2 regions of the Kribbella sp. NPDC048837 genome follow, and region 2 is predicted to be linked to the other one. Evidence: riboswitches for the same ligand, from Rfam matches in the RefSeq annotation. Region 2 holds a riboswitch; the other holds the start of a gene.

Region 1 (7,039 bases), on a different contig from region 2:
CGATCCCCGGCAGATGCTTGCCCACGGCATCGTTCAGCGCGAGCAACCCGTCGTCGCGGCACTGCATCACCAACACAGCGGTCAGCGTCTTCGTGATCGACCCGATCCGGTACTGCACGTCCGGCCCCGGTGCACCACCGTCGGCAGTGGCGAACTGTCCCCGCGACCCGGTCCAGACCAGCGCACCGTCCCGGACCACGCCGGCGTTCACCGACGGCAACTTTCCTTCGCTCTGCGCCGCCGCGATCCCGGTGAGGAGCGCGGCGGCGGTATCGGGTCGAACCAGGGTCACTCAAAGGCCTCCGGGGATGGGCAGGAGCAGATGAGGTTGCGGTCGCCGTAGGCTCCGTCGATACGCCGGACCGGGGGCCAGTACTTCGAGGTCCGGTCGACCGAGCGCGGGAACGCCGCCTCCTCGCGAGTGTAGGCGTGCTCCCACTTGTCGTTGATCACCGACTCGGCGGTGTGCGGCGCGTTAACCAGCGGGTTGTCGGCGGCCGGCCACTCCCCCGCCGCGACCCGGTCGATCTCGTGCCGGATCGCGATCATCGCGTCGCAGAACCGGTCGAGCTCACCGAGGTCCTCGGACTCGGTCGGCTCCACCATCAGCGTGCCCGCGACCGGGAACGACATCGTCGGCGCGTGGAACCCGTAGTCGATCAGCCGCTTCGCGACGTCGTCGACGCTGATCCCGGTCTCCTTGGTCATCGGCCGCAGATCCAGGATGCACTCGTGCGCGACCAGGCCGTTCTCGCCGGTGTAGAGCACCGGGAACGCGCCCTCGAGCCGCTTCGCCACATAGTTCGCGGTCAGGACGGCGGCCTTCGTGGCAGCCGTCAGACCCTCGGCACCCATCATCCGGATGTACGCCCACGAGATCGCCAGCACCCCGGCCGAACCGAACGGCGCCGCGCTGATCGGGCCGACCCCGGACTCCGGACCGGCCTGGTCCAGCAGCGGGTGGTTCGGCAGGTACGGAGCCAGGTGCGCGGCCACGGCCACCGGACCGACACCCGGGCCACCGCCACCGTGCGGGATGCAGAAGGTCTTGTGCAGGTTCAGGTGGCTGACGTCGCCGCCGAACTCGCCCGGCTTGGCCAGACCGAGCAGGGCGTTCAGGTTCGCGCCGTCGACGTACACCTGACCGCCGTGGTCGTGGACGATCCGGCAGACCTCGGTGACGCTCTCCTCGTACACCCCGTGGGTGGACGGGTAGGTGATCATGATCGCCGCGAGCCTGCCGGCGTGCTCGGACGCCTTCGCCCGCAGGTCGTCCAGGTCGATCGTGCCGTCGTCGTTGCCCTTGACAACGACCACCTTCATGCCGGCCATCACCGCGGAGGCGGCGTTCGTGCCGTGCGCGCTCGCCGGGATCAGGCAGACGTTCCGCTCGAAGTCGCCCTGCGCGTGGTGGTACCCGCGGATCGCGAGCAGGCCGGCCAGCTCACCCTGCGAGCCCGCGTTCGGCTGGATCGAGACCTTCGCGTACCCGGTCACTTCGGCCAGCCAGCGCTCCAACTGACCGATCAGCTTCACGTACCCGGCGGCGTCCTCGATCGGCGCGAACGGGTGCAGGTCGGCGAACTCCGGCCAGGTGACCGGCTCCATCTCGGTGGTCGCGTTCAGCTTCATCGTGCAGGACCCGAGCGGGATCATCCCGCGGTCCAGCGCGTAGTCGTAGTCGGACAGCTTGCGCAGGTACCGCAGCATGGCGGTCTCGGAGCGGTGCGTGTTGAACACCGGGTGCGTCAGGTAGTCCGTGGTCCGCGGCACCGCGACAGCGGGCGCCTCGAGCGAACCGTCGTACCGGACGCCGAAGGCATCGCAGACCCGGGTCAGCGCGACGACGTCGGTCTTCTCGTCGCAGGAGATGCCGACGTGGTCCGCGTCGACCTGCCGCAGCCAGATGCCGTTCTGCCGGGCGGCGTCGACCACGTCCGCGGCCTGGCCGGGGACCCGGGCGAGCACGGTGTCGAAGAAGTCGCCGTGCACGACCTCGACACCACCCGCGCGCAGCGACGCGGCGAGCTTGCCGGCGTACCCGTGGACCCGCTCGGCGATCGCCCGCAGCCCGTCCGGCCCGTGGTAGACGGCGTACATCGACGCGACCACGGCCAGCAGGACCTGCGCCGTACAGATGTTGGAGGTCGCCTTCTCGCGACGGATGTGCTGCTCCCGGGTCTGCAGCGCCAGCCGGTACGCCGGGGCGCCGTCGGCGTCGACCGAGACCCCGACCAGGCGACCGGGCAACGACCGCTCCAGACCGGAACGCACGGACATGAAGCCGGCGTGCGGACCGCCGTAGAACAGCGGTACGCCGAAGCGCTGGGAGGACCCGATCACGATGTCGGCGCCGGCCTCCCCCGGTGCCTCGAGCAACGTCAGCGCGAGCAGGTCGGAGGCGACCGCGACCAGGGTGTCGCGCTCGTGCGCGGCGGCGATCAGCGGCTTGAGGTCACGGACGACGCCACCGGAGCCCGGGTACTGCACCAGGAAGCCGAAGAAGTCACCCTCGGGTAGGCCGTCGGTGGTGTCGGCGACGACGACCTCGATGCCGAGCGCCTCGGCCCGGGTCCGGACCACCGCGATGGTCTGCGCGAAGCAGTCGGCGTCGACCAGGAAGCGGTCGGACTTGCTCTTCTTGTTCGACCGATGGGCCAGCGTCATCGCCTCGGCGGCCGCGGTGCCCTCGTCGAGCAGCGACGCGTTCGCGGTCGGCAGACCGGTCAGGTCGGAGACCGCGGTCTGGAAGTTCAGCAGTGCCTCGAGGCGGCCCTGCGAGATCTCCGGCTGGTACGGCGTGTAGGCCGTGTACCAGGCCGGGTTCTCGACCAGGCGCCGGACGATCACGCTCGGTGTGAAGGTGCCGTAGTACCCCTGGCCGATCATCGAGGTGGCGACGGTGTTCCGGGCGGCGAGCTGACGCAGCTCGTGCAGCGCGTCCACCTCGGAGGCCGGTTCGGGCAGCCGGAGCGCCTCGGCGGACCGGATCGACGCGGGGACCGCGGCGTCCACCAGCGCGTCGACGTCGTCGTACCCGAGGAGCTGGACCATGCGGGCGACCTCGTCCGGGCGCGGCCCGATGTGTCGGTCGGCGAAGATTGCAGAGAGTTCGGTCATCAAGAGGCTCCGTTGCTGACGTGCTTCCGGTCGCCTCCCCCTCTGTCACGCGCTGCGCGCTCCAGAGTCGCCTGTGGCACTCGGTCCATGGGCCTGAGAGGTTCCGGGGAGGAATTGCCCCTTCGGCGCCCGGTTGCACGGGTCTCTCCCGAGTGCTGTGTACGGCTGCACCGAGGCTACCAGGAATCCCCGAACAGTTCGGTCGGCAGCCAGCCGGAGGTCAGCCGCCAGTCGGAGGTCAGCCGGTCATACGGGCGCGGCGACGGGCGGCGAGCTCGTCGTTCGCGTGACCGTCGGCGTCCTCGTGACCGTCGGCGCGCTCGGTCGGCAGCTCGGACAGCGAACCCTCGACCTCGCGCCAGACACCGCCGAGGGCGATCCCGAACACCCCCTGGCCGCCGGCCAGCAGGTCGATCACCTCGTCCGGCGAGGTGCACATGTACACCGAGGCACCGTCGCTCATCAGCGTGATCTGGGTCAGGTCGTCGATGCCCCGCTTGCTCAGATGCGCGATCGCGGTCCGGATCTGCTGCAGCGAGATCCCGGCGTCGAGCAGCCGCTTGATCACTTTCAGCAAGAGAACGTCGCGGAACCCGTACAACCGCTGCGTGCCGGAGCCCGTCGCCGGGCGGACGGACGGCGAGACCAGACCGGTGCGGGCCCAGTAGTCGAGCTGACGGTAGGTGATCCCGGCCGCGGCGCACGCCGTCGGACCGCGGAACCCGACGTCCTCCGGCATCGGCCGCAGGTCGTCGTCGAAGAGCAGACCCTGCACGCCGGCGGTAGCGGCCGCCTCGGCGTGTGCTTCGGACGTCGACTGCGCCGTCAGATCCGTGTCGCCGGTGCGTGTCACGCCTGAGCCTCCCTGGGTACCGACTGGAACGGGTCACATCCGTGGAGTGACAACACCCCACGACTCCTTCAAGGTAAGCCGCCGACCTGGGAGGGTCAACGACAACCGCACCGAGCGGAGAGCGTGTCGCGACCGCCGCCCGAATCGTTACCTATCTGGTCTTGTACCACTCCGGTCCGCCGGGCGTCCCCGCCCTGCCTACGGGGTGTCAGCTCTTGTCGAAATCCTCCGGAGTCACCTGGTCGAGGAACTCGCGGAAGCGCTCGACCTCCTCTTCCTCCTCCACCTCGTCGGCGCCGGCGTCCTCACTGTCCGGAACCGGGATGCCGGCCTCGGCCAGAATCTCCTCGGTGCAGAACACCGGGGTGCCGGTGCGCAGCGCGAGGGCGATCGAGTCCGACGGCCGCGCCGAGATCTCGGTCTTGTCGTCGAACACCAGGATCGCCTCGAACACACCGTCGGTCAGGTTCACGATCCGGACCTGGCTGAGCGTGTGCCCGAGCACGCGGATGGTCTCGGCGAACAGGTCGTGGGTGAGCGGCCGGGGCGGCTCCATGCCCTGCTGGGCGAACGCGATCGCACTCGCCTCGGCCGCGCCGATCCAGATCGGCAGGTACCGCTCTCCGCCGACCTCCCGGAGCAGCACGATCGGCTGACTCGAGGGCATCTCTACCCGGACTCCGACCACGTCGACTTCGCGCACCCCTTCAGCCTACTCCGAGGTGCCGGGACCGGTAGGCCCTCGGGGTGGCTAGCGAGGCAGCCGGGAACGGACCAGCGCGGTGTGCAACCGGACCGCCAGTGCGGCCAGCTCCTCGGTCTGTTCGGTCCGGCGGGGTCCGGTGACCTGCTCGATCAGGCCGGCCTCGCGATCGGCCGCCGTCCGGAACAGCCGCAGGTGCCGCGGCTCGATCCCGTACGGCGCGAACTCGGCGGCCACCCGCGCGACGACGATCGCGTCACCGTCGTAGTGGTTGCCACGGGCCACCACCAGGCCGTGGCTCTCCAACTGGTCCAGCAGCTCGGCCGAGATCTCCGCGGCGGCGCGGAGCTCCGCCCGGGTCAGCCGCAGCTCGATGCCGTCGGCACCGAAGTCCTCGGCGACCGGCTGTCCCGGGGTCTGCGGCAACGAGCTCGGGGCGACCGGTGGACCACCGGCCGCCGGGCGCAGACCGCGGTCGATCGCACCGAGATGCTCCTTGATCACCTTCAGCGGCAGGTACTGGTCGCGTTGCGCGGTCAGCACGTAGCGCAACCGCTCGACGTCCGCGGCGCTGAATTTGCGGTAGCCGGAGGCGGTCCGGGCCGGCGTCACCAGTCCCTCGGCCTCGAGGAAGCGGATCTTGGAGATGGTGACGTCGGCGAACTCGGCCTGCAGCAGCTGCAGCACCGCTCCGATGCCGCGGCCCTCGGCGGTCGGATCAGGCTTGGCCACTGGCGTAGTACACCAACCGGTACTTGCCGATCTGGACCTCGTCGCCGTTGGTCAGCTGGACCTCGTCGATCCGGTCGCGGTTCACGTACGTGCCGTTCAGGCTGCCGACGTCGCGGACCTTCACGCCGTACGCGTCGCGGCGGAACTCGGCGTGCCGGCGGGACACCGTCACGTCGTCGAGGAAGATGTCGCTGTCCGGGTGCCGGCCCGCGGTGACCACGTCGACGTCGAGCAGGAACCGGCTGCCCGCGTTCGGGCCGCGCTGGACGATCAGCAGGGCCGACCCGGCCGGAAGCGCGCCGACCGCGGCCTCGTCGTCGGGCGACAGCGGCTCACCGGTGCGCTCGGGCTCGGGCTCGACGCCGATCGGGGTCAGCATCGCGGTGTCGGTGACACCAGGAGTCGCCGGCGGCGTCGCCGGGGCTGCCGCCGGGCGGTCCGCGCCAGGGAGCATCGCTCCGCACTGCGAGCAGAACCGGCTGCCCTCGGAGTTCTCGTGCCCGCACTGGTTGCAGAACGGCATGCTGTGATCCTCCCGATCGCCGGCGGTCCGGCGACGTTTTCGTAGACCCCGTATGAACAAGTGTGGACGCGGATTCGCGGACCTCAACCCTCGACCAGCGGTTGAGGTCCGGCCAACCTATCAGGAGCGGACAAGCCGCCCACTCCTCAGCTCTGGTCGAGCTGTCCCTGGTAGGTCTCGGCGTCCATCAGCGCCTCCACCTCGGCGGTGTCCTCGAGCTCGATGTCGAGCAGCCAGCCCTCGCCGTACGGGTCGCTGTTGACCAGGTCCGGCTGGTCGGCGAGCGCCTCGTTGACGGCGGTCACGGTGCCGTTGACCGGCGCGAACAGGTCGCTGACGCTCTTGGTGGACTCCAGCTCGCCACAGGCGTCGCCGGCCCGCACCGCGCTGCCGACCTCGGGCAGCTGCACGTACACGATGTCACCGAGCGCGTCCTGCGCGAAGTCGGTGATACCGACCCGCACCGGGCCCTCGCCGGCCTTCACCCACTCGTGCTCGGCCGTGTACTTCAGGTCTTCGGGGTACACCTCGGTCCTCTTTCTACTGGAACGGCTGGCCTACTTGGTCGGGCTGGGCGCCGGGCGAGCGTAGCGATGCTCCTCCGGCGCGTGCAAGGCGGTGATCTGGACCGAGTCGAGCTCGGTCACCTCGGCCGTACCACCCACCTGCGGACCGGTCACCTCGCTGACCAGACCGCCCGGGAAGTTCGCCGCCTCGGCGAGGTTGTGCGACTCCCCGATCGCCTCGACAACGTACGGCGAATTCACCTTCTGACCGTCGATCCGGATCCCCGGCGCGTCGTCGACGAAGTCCGTACTCGCGACCACCCGGGCGGACCCGTTGATCTGGATCGCCTCGGCACCGGCGTCGCGCAGTTCCTCGATCGCGTCCAGCAGGTTGCTCGACGTCATCTTGCCCTCGGGGTCGTTCAGCGTGATCCGGACGCCGGGTCCCTGCGCGGGCAGCGTGCCGGCCAGGATGCCGAGCACCCGGACCTGGGCCTCGGCCTGCTCGCGGGCGGTCTGGGCCTTGTCGGCGCTGGAGGACAGCGAGTTCTTCCGCTCCTCCAGCTCGGCGATCTCGCTCTCCAGCCGGCGGGTGTTCTGGC
Region 2 (7,039 bases):
TCGCGCCCACGAGCGTCGACCGGCCCCCGGCCTTCATCACGCTGTCTGGCGTCTTCCGGCCGGCCGCCGGGGCGAGCTGCCGGGCATAGGGATTGGTACGGCGGACCACCGGCTTGGTGCTGGGCCGGCGGGTCGGCGGCTTCACGCGGCGCGGTCGTCGGGCGAGGGGTTGGGACATGGCGGCGGCTCCCGGAGGTGGCGGTGAACTGTCGGATGGTCTCCATGGCTGTGAGTAACGAGTGATCACACGATCGTAGAGATTGTTCAACAATCCTGCAAGAGTCTTGTTCTACTAAACTTCCCCTGAGCGGTCGGAGTGGGCGATGATGCGGTGATGAACACGGGTGGGGAAGACGCCGGACGGCAGGCCTGGTTGCGGACTGTCGCCGCCGACGTGGCACGACTGGACCGCAGCAGCTCGGCCGAGCGGGCCGCCGACATCCTGCGGCGCAGCATCACCGAGGGTGCGTTGCCGCCGGGCGCGCAGCTGTCCGAGATCGAGCTGACCGAGGTGCTGGAGGTCAGCCGCAACACGCTCCGCGAGGCCTTCCGGCTGCTCACCCACGAAGGCCTGCTGGTCTACAAGCTGCACCGCGGCGTCTTCGTCCCCGAGCTGGACGAGGCCGACGTGGTCGACCTGTACCGCCTGCGCCGGGTGCTCGAGGTCGACGTCGTCCGCGGGTTGATCGACCGCGACCCGGAGCTGCCGGCCGGCCGGCTCGAGCCGTTGCAGGACGACGTCGAGGCCGCCGAGGCGGCCGCGCGCGCGGATCGCTGGCCGGCCGTCGGGACGGCGAACATGCGGTTCCACGAGCACCTGATCGGCCTCGCCGACAGCGCCCGGATGGACGCGATGACCGGCCGGCTGCTGGCGGAGCTGCGGCTGCTGTTCCACGTGATCGCGGCGCCGCGCGAGCTGCACGAGCCGTACATCGCGCGCAACCGCGGGCTGTTCGAGTTGCTCGAGGCGCGCAAGTACGACGAGGCCGCGGCCGACCTGCATCAGTACCTGCTGGACTCCGAGGAAGGCATCCTCGCGGCGTTCCGTTCGCGCTGAGCGGACTCGATCCGATAAGGGCTTGCGCGGCCCCGCGAAGACTCCTTTGATGAACTGTGACCGTCAGCTGCAAAGGGGAGTTCAGCTCATGACCGAAGACGACCGGACCGATCAGACGCCGAAGTCCTACCGCCCCATCGACGCCAAGGGTTTCCGGGAGTTCATCTCGCGTGGCTGGGGCCCTGTGGACCGGTCGGTGACGCTGCCGGAGGGGCTGGCCGAGGCGGCCGCCGAGCACCGGCGGAAGCTCTCCGCCGCGCTGCCGGGCCGCCGGATCGCGCTCGCGGCCGGCCGGGCGCCGGTGCGCTCGAACGACACCGACTTCCAGTTCCGCGCCGACAGCGACTTCGTCTGGCTGACCGGTTGCCAGGCCGAAGGCGCCGTACTCGTGCTGTCGGCCGACGGTGAGGCGACGCTCTACCTGCGCGAGACCGCGGGCCCGGACGAGGCGGACTTCTTCGCCAACGCCCGCGACGGCGAGCTGTGGATCGGCCCGGTGCCGGGTCTCAAGGACTGGTCGGACGCGCTGCAGATCGCGTGCCGCCCGATCGAGGAGCTGCCGGCCGCCGTCCGCGGCGCCGTCCCGTTCATGCTGTCGACACCCGGCGTCGAGCCGATGCTGGACGCACTGGTCCGGACCTCGCCGACCGACGGGAACTCGCTGCGGCAGACGCTGGCCGAGCTGCGCCGGATCAAGGACGACTGGGAGCTGGACCAGCTGCGCGAGGCCGTCGCGGCCAGCGTGCTCGCGTTCGGCGATGTCGCCCGTGAGTTGCCCGAGGCCATCCGCGGTGGCGGCGAGCGCTGGCTGCAAGGCACGTTCGACCGGCGCGCGCGGACCGCGGGCAACGGGGTCGGCTACGCCTCGATCGTTGCTGCGGGCAACCACGCGCCGGTGCTGCACTGGGTCCGCAACGACGGCCCGGTGAACGAGGGCGACGTGATCCTGCTGGACGCCGGCGTCGAGACCCGGACGCTCTACACCGCCGACGTGACCCGGACCTTCCCGGCCACCGGTGAGTACACGGCCGCCCAGCGGCAGGTGCACGACCTCGTGCACAAGGCGCAGGTCGCGTCGCTGGCGGCCGTCAAGGTCGGAGCGCCGTACCGCGCCTTCCAGTACGAGGCACTCCGCGTGCTGGCCGAAGGCCTGCGGGACTGGGGTCTGCTGGACGTGTCGATGGACGAGTTGCTCGGCCCGGACGGGCAGCAGCACCGGCGGTACATCGTCTGCGGGACCGGGCACTACATCGGCCTCGACGTCCACGACTGCGACGCGTCCCGGCCGGAGGCGTACTTCGCCGGTGACATCGAGGCGGGCATGGCGCTGGCGGTCGAGCCGGGCCTGTACTTCCACCCGAACGACGAGACCGTGCCGCCGGAGCTGCGCGGGATCGGCATCCGGATCGAGGACAACGTCGTGGTGCATCCGGACCGGCTGGAGATCCTCACCCAGGACCTGCCGATCACCACCGACGGCCTCGAGCAGTGGACCCGGTCGCACCTCGACGGTCGGTGATCGCGCGCTGACGGAAAATTAACCCGTCACAAGCAGTAACACTCGGCGCCCCGGCTCCGATGTAGCGAGCGGGGGAGGGTCGAACTTCGGCCCGGCGCGTGGCAGTGGGGGGCCGCGTCCGCGCGCCGGGGCCGAGGCGGCCGCGACTGGGGCCATGGGGGACCCGGGATCCCCGGGCACGGGGAGTAGTCATCATGAATCTGCGAGTGCGAGTGGTCCACTACGGAGATCAGCACTGGTACGCCGACATCGACGACGCCGACGATCCGCAACCCGACGACCCGTTCTGGTTCGTCGATCATTGCCCATCGCAACGGCAGGCACTCGAGACCGCGTGCGCCGAGCTCCGGATGCTGTCGAACCGGCTGGTCCACGGCGACCACCTCGACCGCGTGCTCGACGTGACCGGCGTACCGGTCTGAGGTCACCCGGTCACCGGGGCCGGTGCTGGTTGGGAGCGCCGGCCCCGGATCATTCTCAGCCCACCGGTGGTACGGCGGGGCAACCGGCGCCGCGCTTCGGCACCTGACGCGACACCAGGTAGGCGTCGATCGTCGACTGCATGCAGGGGCCTGAGTTGTAGCTGCCGTGTCCCCAGCCCTCGTAGGTCAGAAGTACGCCGTACTTGCCGAGCTGCCGCTCCACACTCTTGGCCCAGTCGTAGCCGGTGGCCGGGTCGTGGATCGCGTTGGCGAGCAGGACCGGGGTCTTCAGGTCGCGGACCTTCAACGTGTGCTGCGGATTGTTGGCCTCGGGTGCGCCGAGGCAGTTCGTGACGGCCATCAGCTGGCCCGGGTACGGCATGTCGGGGTTGTTCCGGCCGATCCGGTCGACGAGGCCGGCGAACTCGCGGTAGTTCCGGACCGGCAGGTTCCAGTCCTGGCAGAACGGCGCCAGCGTGTTGTTCACCAGCCCGGTCGGCACTGAGGCCTGCTTGCTCTCATCGAGGGTCTTCAGGGTGTCCGCCAGCTTGCGCCATTCCGGGTCGTAGAGCAGCCGGAACACCTGGAAGCTCAGCTTGAACGGATCGGTCGAGACCTTCAGCAGGTCTGCCCAGAGTGCGCGGACGTCGCTGCCGTGCAGGGCGCAGGTCGTTGTCTGATCGCACCATTTCACGAACTCGTCGAACGAGTCCTGCACCGGCGCCGCCTGCTCGTCGAGGAACGTGCGCGCAGTCGGCGAGCTGTGGTCGAGCACGCTCTCCAGAACGAGTGCGCGCGTACGCCGCGGGTAGGTCTCGGCGTACTGCGCGCCGAGCATCGTCCCGTACGACGAGCCGTGGAACGAGATCTGCGACTCGTCGAGAGCCCTCCGGATCGCGTCCACGTCCCGCACCGACTGCCAGGTGTCGATGTGGTCGTAGAGCGGTCCGGTGTGCTCGCGGCAGTCGGCCGCCAGCGTGCGGTTGTAGCGGACGGTCGCGTCGAAGTCGGCCTGGCTCTTCATCAAAGGCGACGGCTGCCGGGACAGCAGGGCCGCGGAGCACAGCACCGGGTTGCTGCGGGCGATCCCGCGCGGGTCGAAGCTGACGATGTCGAAGCGATCCTGCAGCGTCTGGCTGAACCGGCTGATGCCGGTCTTGATCCGGTCGACGCCGGAGTCACCGGGACCACCCGGGCCGAACACCAGCACGCCGACCCGCTCGCTCGGCGACTTCGCCGTACGGCGGGCGATCGCGAGGCCGAACGTCGGTCCACCGGGGTCACGCCAGTCGACCGGCACCTGCAGGGTCGCGCACTGCGACCCCTTCACCTCCGCCGGATCGTCCTTGCCCTCGGGCTTGCAGTCCGACCACTGCACGCCCGGCGGCCGGGGGACGGCGGCCGACGCCGGGAGCGTCGCGAGGCCGGCCGCCGTCAGTCCCAGGACCACACCCCACGCGGTGGTCCTGAGAAGTCTGCTGGATCTCATCAGGCGAATCTCCTGTCTGCGGGAAGAAAGGAAGAAAGGAAGGAAGGAAGGAAGACGAGGGGTGGGGCGGGGCGAACTCCCTCGATCCTCGGCAACCGTTTGCTCGGCCGCATCGGGGACGAGCCCCCGGCGGACCCCGGGTGCGGCTTGGGGGACTTGTTAGGGTCGGTCGCTGATGACTACCAAGCACGCGGTGTGGTTCCGGACAGTGGCGATCGCCGAGGCGATCTCGTGGACCGGATTGCTGATCGGAATGCTGTTCAAGTACGTGCTGTCCGACAACGAGATCGGGGTGAAGATCTTCGGCCCGATCCACGGCGGCATCTTCATCGCGTACGTGGTCACGGTGCTGGTCGTGCGCGGCCCGCTGCGGTGGTCGTGGCCGGTGACCCTGGCCGCGCTGGCGGCAAGCGTTCCCCCGCTGTTCACCTGGTTCTTCGAGATCTGGGCGGTGCGAACGGGCCGGATTGACGTTGCCGGGCGGAGCGCCGTACCGTCCAGACCGTCAGTCAATTCAACAGCCGCATGAACCCGTGCGGGAGAGACCCGGGCGTGACCCGGGCGCCGTAGGAGCAACTCTCCCCAAGAATCTCTCAGGCACCTTCACCGCGCGGGCGAGGCACCTCTGGAAGGCATCTGCCTGACAGAGTGGGGAGGACACCAAACGGTCAACGGCGACCGGAAGGAACCTCCGCACGATGGCGATCAGCGTCTTCGATCTGTTCAGTATCGGGATCGGCCCGTCGAGCTCCCACACCGTGGGCCCGATGCGCGCCGCCCGGACCTTCGCACTCGGCCTGGCCGACGCCGGCCTGCTGGCCGCGACGGCGCGGGTCGAGGCGCAGCTTTTCGGCTCGCTCGGCGCGACCGGGCACGGTCACGGCAGCAACAAGGCGGTCCTGCTCGGGCTCGAGGGCGAGGATCCCGAGACCGTCGTCACGCACGCGGTGGACGCGCGGGTCGAGGCGATCCGGGAACGCGGCCGGGTCCGGCTGGCTGGTACGCACGAGATCGCGTTCGACGAGAACACCGACCTGGTCATGCACCGGCGCAAGGCGCTGCCGTACCACCCGAACGGGATGTCCTTCGTGGCCCGCTCGGCGGACGGCGCCGTACTGCGGGAACGCACGTACTACTCGGTCGGCGGCGGGTTCGTGGTCGACGAGACCGCGGCGGCCGGCGACCGCATCGTGCTGGACACGACCCCGCTGAAGTACCCGTTCACCACCGGCGCGGAGTTGCTCGACCGGTGCCGGGAGTCGCAGCTGTCGATCAGCGAGGTCATGCTCGCGAACGAGCTGGCCTGGCGGACCGAGGACGAGATCCGGGACGGCCTGCTGCACATCTGGCAGGTCATGCAGGACTGTGTCCGCGAGGGCTGCGAGACCGAGGGCATTCTGCCGGGCGGGCTGAAGGTGCCACGGCGGGCGCACGCGCTGTACACCAAGCTCAGCCAGGATCCCTGGTCGGTCGATCCGCTGAAGGTGATGGACTGGGTCAATCTGTTCGCCCTCGCGGTGAACGAGCAGAACGCGTCCGGCGGCCGGATCGTCACCGCACCGACGAACGGTGCCGCCGGCATCATTCCCGCCGTACTGCACTACTACCGCCGGTTCGTGCCCGGGGCCACCGAAGACGGTGTGGTCCGGTTCCTGCTCACCGCCGGCGCGATCGGCGTGCTGTACAAGGAGAACGCGTCGATCTCCGGTGCCGAGGTCGGCTGCCAGGGTGAGGTCGGGTCGGCCTGCTCGATGGCCGCGGGCGCATTGTGCGAGGTGCTCGGTGGTACGCCGCTCCAGGTCGAGAACGCGGCCGAGATCGCGATGGAACACAACCTCGGCCTGACCTGCGACCCGGTCGGCGGGCTGGTGCAGATCCCGTGCATCGAGCGGAACGCGATGGCGTCGGTGAAGGCGATCAACGCGGCCCGGATGGCGATGCACGGCGACGGCGTTCACGTGGTCACGCTCGACAAGGTGATCAAGACGATGCGCGAGACCGGTGCGGACATGAAGATCAAGTACAAGGAGACGTCCCGCGGCGGCCTCGCCGTCAACGTCATCGAGTGCTGATCACCAGGGCACGGTCCCGGTCAGGCTCAGGTACTCACCGGTCGGGCCGTCCGGGCCGATCTGGGCCAGCCGGACGATGATCTCGGCGCCTTGCTCGACGGTCTGCGGACCGCTGTGGCCGTTGAAGTCGGTCGCGGTGTAGCCCGGGTCGACCGTGTTGATCCGCAGTGCCCGTAGTTGCCGCGCGTACTGGACCGTCAGCATGTTGAGCGCGGCCTTCGACGAGCCGTAGCCCGGTGCGGGGACCCAGACCGGGACGGCGGTCGACTGTGCCGCCGGATCGACGGCGGTGGCGATCGAGCCGAGCCCGCTCGACACGTTCACGACGACCGGGTTGGCGCTGCGCTCCAGCAACGGGAGGAACCGGTGCAGCATCCGGACCGGGCCGAACACGTTGGTGTCGTAGGTCCGGTAGAGATCCTCGGCCGTCAGCTCGCGGGCGGACTGACCCGACCCGATGATGCCGGCGTTGTTGATCAG

The links. Region 2 has a riboswitch for glycine ahead of ACZ6O0_RS31580 (L-serine ammonia-lyase). Riboswitches for the same ligand answer to the same signal wherever they lie in the genome.
Region 1: another riboswitch for glycine. It lies ahead of gcvP (aminomethyl-transferring glycine dehydrogenase); the one in region 2 lies ahead of ACZ6O0_RS31580 (L-serine ammonia-lyase).

The regions. Positions count from the first base shown of each region.
Region 1 covers NZ_JBVJHF010000003.1:492,045-499,083, forward strand. The annotation lists gene ACZ6O0_RS17945 (serine hydrolase domain-containing protein) at 1-292, opposite strand, end outside; gene gcvP (aminomethyl-transferring glycine dehydrogenase) at 289-3,120, opposite strand; glycine riboswitch at 3,192-3,281, opposite strand; gene ACZ6O0_RS17955 (MerR family transcriptional regulator) at 3,359-3,973, opposite strand; gene ACZ6O0_RS17960 (bifunctional nuclease family protein) at 4,182-4,676, opposite strand; gene ftsR (transcriptional regulator FtsR) at 4,725-5,408, opposite strand; gene ACZ6O0_RS17970 (FHA domain-containing protein) at 5,395-5,931, opposite strand; gene gcvH (glycine cleavage system protein GcvH) at 6,078-6,458, opposite strand; gene ACZ6O0_RS17980 (DUF881 domain-containing protein) at 6,489-7,039, opposite strand, start outside.
Region 2 covers NZ_JBVJHF010000007.1:382,516-389,554, forward strand. The annotation lists gene ACZ6O0_RS31550 (NRAMP family divalent metal transporter) at 1-178, opposite strand, end outside; gene ACZ6O0_RS31555 (GntR family transcriptional regulator) at 335-1,057, shown strand; gene ACZ6O0_RS31560 (aminopeptidase P family protein) at 1,146-2,576, shown strand; gene ACZ6O0_RS31565 (hypothetical protein) at 2,771-2,998, shown strand; gene ACZ6O0_RS31570 (alpha/beta hydrolase) at 3,054-4,487, opposite strand; gene ACZ6O0_RS31575 (DUF3817 domain-containing protein) at 4,663-5,016, shown strand; glycine riboswitch at 5,014-5,106, shown strand; gene ACZ6O0_RS31580 (L-serine ammonia-lyase) at 5,186-6,559, shown strand; gene ACZ6O0_RS31585 (SDR family oxidoreductase) at 6,560-7,039, opposite strand, start outside.